One region of the Paenibacillus sp. FSL H7-0918 genome, then DNA from elsewhere that is predicted to be linked to it. Evidence: a T-box and tRNA genes for the amino acid it is inferred to sense, from the RefSeq annotation. Region 1 holds a T-box; the other holds one or more tRNA genes.

Region 1 (3,388 bases):
TTTCGGTTCCGCAAGTAACTATAAGCAATACTGTACAATTGTTCTCTATGTACCAATATCGAATCGTAAAAATCCGTCTCGCTCCGAGTATCAAGAATCGTTACTTTTTTCATTTCTGCATTAGTCATCGTCATGTCCTTCCTTAGCCTCCTCTCTTCAACCTTTCATAGATTAAGACGGGGGAGGTATAGAAACGGTTTTTATTTCGTTTTGCTTTTTTTGCCCAAAGCTCTCTAAATTATAGCATTCTATAAAAATTGAACGAAAAATGTTATGATGAGTTAAATTGGACATAATTAATAGTACGCACTCAAAAGTGCCATAGGTGCTAAAAAGTACCCATACCTTGGAGGTTATCATGACAACAACATCTACAACAACTGTCAAGAAAAAATACAATATTTCTGTTGAAGCCACCCTAGAGGTCATCGGAGGGAAATGGAAATGCGTAATTCTATGTCATTTAACTCATGGCAAAAAACGCACCTCCGAGTTAAAACAGTTGATGCCCGGCATTACTCAAAAAATGTTAACCCAGCAGCTACGCGAGCTTGAGGCAGATGGAATCATCAACCGAATTGTTTATAATCAGGTTCCACCAAAAGTAGAATACGAGCTTAGTGAATATGGGGATAGTTTAAGCGATATTTTGACTGCATTATGTAATTGGGGAGAACAACATATCATTAAGCAATACGGTGATAAATACGCTGTTTTAGAGGATAACATCTTAAATAAATAAACCGCTATATCAAGGTAATGGTTGGAGATTTATGCTGCGAGAGTTGGACTTCAATTATACACCCACGAAAAAAGGACAGCTGAATCAGATCGATTCAACTGTCCAAAGCTTTGATTCACCCGTCCCTTAAATGGCGCACAGAGACATAACTTAAATTACGCCTTCTCCTCCTATAGCAGTTGCTGTGAATGATATGGGTCCAAATAGATTGATAGGCAAGTTGCTATCATTCTGAATTACCAATTCATAGTTGTGGACTCCAATATAAGCACCATCGACCCACTGAGCACTTAATTGAATATCAGTAATTGTAGTAAAACGATAAAAGGATCTATAAATATCGACTCCAGCTCGTCGGATGATAACAAGAAATTGGCTATTAGCAAGTGCAGTAAGACTAAAACTACCATTTAACTCGACTCTACTGGAGAAAGAAGCCGGATTAGCCGGACTAATATTTACTTGCGCTGTGGCTAGACCCGCTCCAGCTCCAGGAATCCCTGCAACCGTTATAGCAGTAGTAAACGGATCTAACGGGATTTTTGCCTGTGACCCATAACTTATTATTGTCGCCATTTATCATCACTCCATTTCAAGGTTATAGAGTAGTATATTGTGAATCCACAATGATAGATTGGACTTAATTCCTGATGATTATATACATTTAAGGTATACTTTGCTAGATCATATAAACCTAGATACCTCGTCAATCACCATACGATTTCTACTCATTGACAACACCCCTGTTCAGAATTACAATAATTCACATATCATGAACAACGATGACAAAGGGTAAGTAGACAGACGAACATGGTCTTCAGAGAGCCGGTGGTAGGTGCGAACCGGTGACCAGCGTATGCTCGAATGGCCTTTATAGTTGTTTTTCCGAACTATCTTAATGGATGCAGTAGGGAAAACCGGGGTTCCCGCCGTTATCAAGGGACCTGTATCGAGAATAAATTCAACCTCTCCGTACAGGTAAGAGAAGATCGAAAGCCAAGAATCGTAAGGTGACACGATCATTTAAGGTGGTACCACGACAACTTCGTCCTTATTGGATGAGGTTTTTTTGTCATTTAAAGGAGGTGATGGCCATGGATGATGGCTGGTGGTGGCGACTCGAGTGTAACCAAATGCTAAATAACAGGAGGAATTTATATGATGAACGAACGTGTCTTAACTGGAGATCGAGTGACTGGAAAGCTTCACCTTGGCCATTACGCCGGCAGCTTGCAGACCCGAGTAGCCCTTCAGGAGCAATATGAAACTTTTGTGTTTTTAGCGGATATTCAAGCCCTAACGACCCATTTTGATCGTCCACAGCTGCTGGGTCAACATCTGCATGAGATCACACTGGACTATTTATCTGCGGGTATAAATCCGGAGAAAACAACTATATTTATTCAATCGATGATCCCTGAAATCGCAGAGCTGACCCTCTTGTTCTCTATGTTTGTTACTGTGAATTCTTTACGGCATAATCCCACGATTAAAGCCGAATCGAAAAATTCGAGCTTAGATGAATTGTATTACGGTTTTCTTGGTTATCCAGTTAGTCAAACTGCTGACATAACATTTTGTAAAGCAACGATCATTCCTGTAGGGGAAGACCAACTCCCTCATCTGGAATTAACCCGCAAAATCGTCCGCAGATTCAACGAGATGTACAGCCCGATACTGGTGGAACCCAAAGCGCTGATCAGTGAGACGCCGAGGCTTGTGGGTACGGATGGCAACGCTAAAATGAGTAAAAGCCTTGGCAATGCCATCGAGCTGGACTCCACTAAGGAAGAGATTATCTTTAAGATACGAAAAGCCACAACCGATCCAGCGCGTGTGCATAAAAATGATCCTGGACATCCAGATATCTGTCCTATTTTTGCTTATCATGGTGCTTTTCGCTCAGCGGGGGTAACCGAAATTCGTGAAGGCTGTGAGCGGGGTACCATGGGTTGTTCTGCTTGCAAACAGTTGATTTCGACAGCTCTAGATCAGCTTATAGAACCGATGCGAGAGCGTCGTTCCTATTATGCTACTAAGCCCAAGCTTGTGCAGGAAATCTTAATCTCTGGAACACAGCATGCCCGCAGCATTGCTCAAGAAACAATGGCCGAAGTACGTGAGGCTATGAGTCTTAACTATTTTTCAATCTAAAAATGACCAATATAGGCACTCAAAAAAAGCCGGAATCTCATTGGAAGAGATCCGGCTTTTTTCTTCTCCTTACAACACCCAATTTCCCTTACGGAATACGGGTTCAATCGTGCCGTCCGCCAGCTCTCCGTCAATATCCAGCTCTGCTGAACCGATCATAAAATCGACATGAGTTAAGCTGACATTAGCTCCTCTAGCCACAAGCTCTTCGTTCGTAAGCTTTGTGCCGCCTTCAATATTTACAGGATAAGCACTTCCTAGCGCGAAATGGCAGGAGGCATTCTCATCAATCCCTGTATTGTAAAAAATACGGTTCAAGCGAGAGATTGGAGAATCATGCTGCACTAAGGCTACTTCTCCTAGATAAGATGCACCTTCATCCGTTGCCAGCAGTGAGGTTAAATGTTCGCGTCCGGATTCAGCTTCATAAGCTACGACTTTCCCTTTTTCAAAAGTGAATGAAATTCCTTCAACTAACCGTCCATTCAAATT
Region 2 (3,388 bases), on a different contig from region 1:
GGGGACCGTGTCAGGCGGGCAGTTTGACTGGGGCGGTCGCCTCCTAAAGAGTAACGGAGGCGTTCCAAGGTTCCCTCAGAATGGTTGGAAATCATTCGCAGAGTGCAAAGGCATAAGGGAGCTTGACTGCGAGACCTACAAGTCGAGCAGGGACGAAAGTCGGACTTAGTGATCCGGTGGTACCGCATGGAAGGGCCATCGCTCAACGGATAAAAGCTACCCTGGGGATAACAGGCTTATCTCCCCCAAGAGTCCACATCGACGGGGAGGTTTGGCACCTCGATGTCGGCTCATCGCATCCTGGGGCTGAAGTAGGTCCCAAGGGTTGGGCTGTTCGCCCATTAAAGCGGTACGCGAGCTGGGTTCAGAACGTCGTGAGACAGTTCGGTCCCTATCTGTCGTGGGCGCAGGAAATTTGAGAGGAGCTGTCCTTAGTACGAGAGGACCGGGATGGACGTACCGCTGGTGCACCAGTTGTTCCGCCAGGAGCATGGCTGGGTAGCTACGTACGGACGGGATAAGCGCTGAAAGCATCTAAGCGTGAAGCCCCCCTCAAGATGAGATTTCCCAATTAGTAAGACCCCTTGAAGACGACGAGGTAGATAGGTTGGAGGTGGAAGTGCAGTAATGCATGGAGCTGACCAATACTAATCGGTCGAGGGCTTATCCTATAGTTAGAATGCAGATTCGTTTCGGATTCAGTTTTCAGGCATCAAGCCTGGTATGAATATTCCCTGATAGCTCAGTTGGTAGAGCACTCGACTGTTAATCGAGTTGTCACAGGTTCGAGTCCTGTTCGGGGAGCCATATGGAGAGGTGTCCGAGTTTGGCCGAAGGAGCACGATTGGAAATCGTGTAGGCGCCACAAGCGTCTCGAGGGTTCGAATCCCTCTCTCTCCGCCACAAATTTTTAATTAGTATGGCCCGTTGGTCAAGGGGTTAAGACACCTCCCTTTCACGGAGGTAACATGGGTTCGAATCCCATACGGGTCACCAAATTTTCACTTGATTTATCCTAGTGGACTTTGGTACAATAACAATTGTTGTTTATGGAGGCTTAGCTCAGCTGGGAGAGCATCTGCCTTACAAGCAGAGGGTCGGGGGTTCGATCCCCTCAGCCTCCACCATAACACTTTCTTACTGACGCGGGGTGGAGCAGCCCGGTAGCTCGTCGGGCTCATAACCCGAAGGCCGCAGGTTCAAATCCTGCCCCCGCAACCAATTAACTTAAGCAATTATATCTTTTGGAACCGTGGTGTAGTTGGCCTAACATGCCTGCCTGTCACGCAGGAGATCGCGGGTTCGAATCCCGTCGGTTCCGCCATTTTCATCATGGCTCGGTAGCTCAGTCGGTAGAGCAGAGGACTGAAAATCCTCGTGTCGGCGGTTCGATTCCGTCCCGAGCCACCATTTATCATCACAAAAGAATGAGTGCCATGCCGGTGTAGCTCAATTGGTAGAGCAACTGACTTGTAATCAGTAGGTTGGGGGTTCAAGTCCTCTCGCCGGCACCATCCTTGGAGGATTAGCGAAGTGGCCAAACGCATCAGACTGTAAATCTGCTCACGTGAGTGTTCGGTGGTTCGAATCCATCATCCTCCACCAGTTTTTAGGGGCATAGTTTAAAGGTAGAACAACGGTCTCCAAAACCGTTGGTGTGGGTTCAATTCCTGCTGCCCCTGCCAAGTTCTTTCTAAAGTTTAATATGGCGGCCGTGGCGAAGGGGTTAACGCACCGGATTGTGGTTCCGGCATTCGTGGGTTCGAGACCCATCGGCCGCCCCATTTACTTTAAAATGAATAATGGCAACAATATCAACTTAATATGGCGACTGTGGCGAAGGGGTTAACGCACCGGATTGTGGTTCCGGCATTCGTGGGTTCGAGACCCATCAGTCGCCCCATTTTACTTTAAAATGTTATTGGGGATTAGCCAAGCGGTAAGGCAACGGACTTTGACTCCGTCACTCATAGGTTCGAATCCTATATCCCCAGCCATTTTATGCGGACGTGGCTCAGCGGTAGAGCATCGCCTTGCCAAGGCGAGGGTCGCGGGTTCGATTCCCGTCGTCCGCTCCAAGTTTTCATGGCGCCATAGCCAAGTGGTAAGGCAAAGCTCTGCAAAAGCTTTATCCCCAGTTCAAATCTGGGTGGCGCCTCCATTTAGTTCATATGTGCCGGCGTGGCGGAATGGCAGACGCGCTCGACTCAAAATCGAGTGGGAAACCGTGGAGGTTCGAGTCCTCTCGCCGGTATCTTAAAAAGGTTTGTAAGAATGCTTTTATAAGCAATCTTACAAACCTTTTTTCTTTATGTCCTTGGGTTTACAGCAGTAAGCCGTTGAATAGAGAGTTTCTCTATTTCAACGGCTTTTTTTAATCTGATTAGTGATTAACCTGATTGATTATTAATGCGGAATGCTCGCGGGGTAAGACCTATTTCTCGTTTGAACATATTGCAGAATTGGGCATCGTTCACAAAACCTGCAGCAGCAGATACTTCAGAGATTTGCATCTGAGTATGACGTAATAGAGACTTTGCATAATCCAGGCGTTTTAACAGCAAATACCGCAGGGGTGAAGACCCGAAACGTTCTTTAAATAGATGGCGAAAACGATCGTAACTATATCCGGACATTTCTGATAGTGTTTCGACGGACAATTTATGGCGATAATGCTCATTCATATAATTAAGGACATATTGTACTCGATCTTCTGTTGGGGATTGATATCCAGAGGCACTAAGAAGCCTCATAAGATGGACGGTAATCTCGCTCATTTGTAGGTTTAGAAGCTCAGAGAATCCGTCTTGCTTGCGTGTAAACTCTGCTTTCATTCGCAGCAGGATTTGAAGAACGGTCTGATCTTTATCATCTTCATATACGCCGAGCAGATTACTCATATTAGGGTGTTCTGAGTGGAAGCCTACAAATAATACATTTGCATCCTCACGGTGGTGCTCGTCATGTTTATGATTGGGTGGCACAAGCGCGAAAGAAGAGGAGCGAAAATGGTAACTTCGTGGGCCAACATTGGTTGTCCCTACCCCCTGTAAATAATAGACTAGTTCGTAGCATTCATGCTGGTGTGGAGGGATATAAGTATTTAGCTCATGTGTGGCACTTACAATATATAGAACACGATCCATGATGATCCTCCAATACTTATGTTTTAGCCGAATCGTACAAAACAATGACCGAAATCATATAATTATTTTTAATAATATTTGTTATGATCGTATCAATAAATCCGAAAGTTCGCAACCTGACTGGCCATCTCGTTCGGAAATAAAGCGGATTATTAATAATAATGGTATTTTTATTGCTATTTTTGAGCCTAAACGTTAAATTTATTACTTTTAATGATACTTTATTTGGAAAAAAGAGAATT

The links. A T-box is a leader RNA that pairs with one kind of tRNA and senses whether it is charged. The one in region 1 lies ahead of trpS (tryptophan--tRNA ligase), so its partner is inferred to be a tRNA-Trp.
Region 2: it encodes a tRNA-Trp, which carries the amino acid that the T-box ahead of trpS (tryptophan--tRNA ligase) is inferred to sense. The anticodon was not compared.

Annotation. Positions count from the first base shown of each region.
Region 1 is NZ_JBBOWJ010000003.1:937,260-940,647, forward strand. Features, by position in the region: gene MHI15_RS24120 (sigma-70 family RNA polymerase sigma factor) at 1-134, opposite strand, end outside; gene MHI15_RS24125 (winged helix-turn-helix transcriptional regulator) at 359-742, shown strand; gene MHI15_RS24130 (hypothetical protein) at 893-1,318, opposite strand; T-box leader at 1,516-1,798, shown strand; gene trpS (tryptophan--tRNA ligase) at 1,901-2,896, shown strand; gene MHI15_RS24140 (aminopeptidase) at 2,966-3,388, opposite strand, start outside.
Region 2 is NZ_JBBOWJ010000001.1:2,191,216-2,194,603, reverse strand. Features, by position in the region: rRNA gene MHI15_RS09900 (23S ribosomal RNA) at 1-671, shown strand, start outside; tRNA gene MHI15_RS09895 (tRNA-Asn) at 732-807, shown strand; tRNA gene MHI15_RS09890 (tRNA-Ser) at 811-903, shown strand; tRNA gene MHI15_RS09885 (tRNA-Glu) at 922-996, shown strand; tRNA gene MHI15_RS09880 (tRNA-Val) at 1,052-1,127, shown strand; tRNA gene MHI15_RS09875 (tRNA-Met) at 1,145-1,221, shown strand; tRNA gene MHI15_RS09870 (tRNA-Asp) at 1,247-1,324, shown strand; tRNA gene MHI15_RS09865 (tRNA-Phe) at 1,335-1,410, shown strand; tRNA gene MHI15_RS09860 (tRNA-Thr) at 1,439-1,514, shown strand; tRNA gene MHI15_RS09855 (tRNA-Tyr) at 1,520-1,605, shown strand; tRNA gene MHI15_RS09850 (tRNA-Trp) at 1,612-1,685, shown strand; tRNA gene MHI15_RS09845 (tRNA-His) at 1,709-1,784, shown strand; tRNA gene MHI15_RS09840 (tRNA-His) at 1,828-1,903, shown strand; tRNA gene MHI15_RS09835 (tRNA-Gln) at 1,923-1,997, shown strand; tRNA gene MHI15_RS09830 (tRNA-Gly) at 2,004-2,078, shown strand; tRNA gene MHI15_RS09825 (tRNA-Cys) at 2,088-2,161, shown strand; tRNA gene MHI15_RS09820 (tRNA-Leu) at 2,176-2,254, shown strand; gene MHI15_RS09815 (AraC family transcriptional regulator) at 2,391-3,146, opposite strand.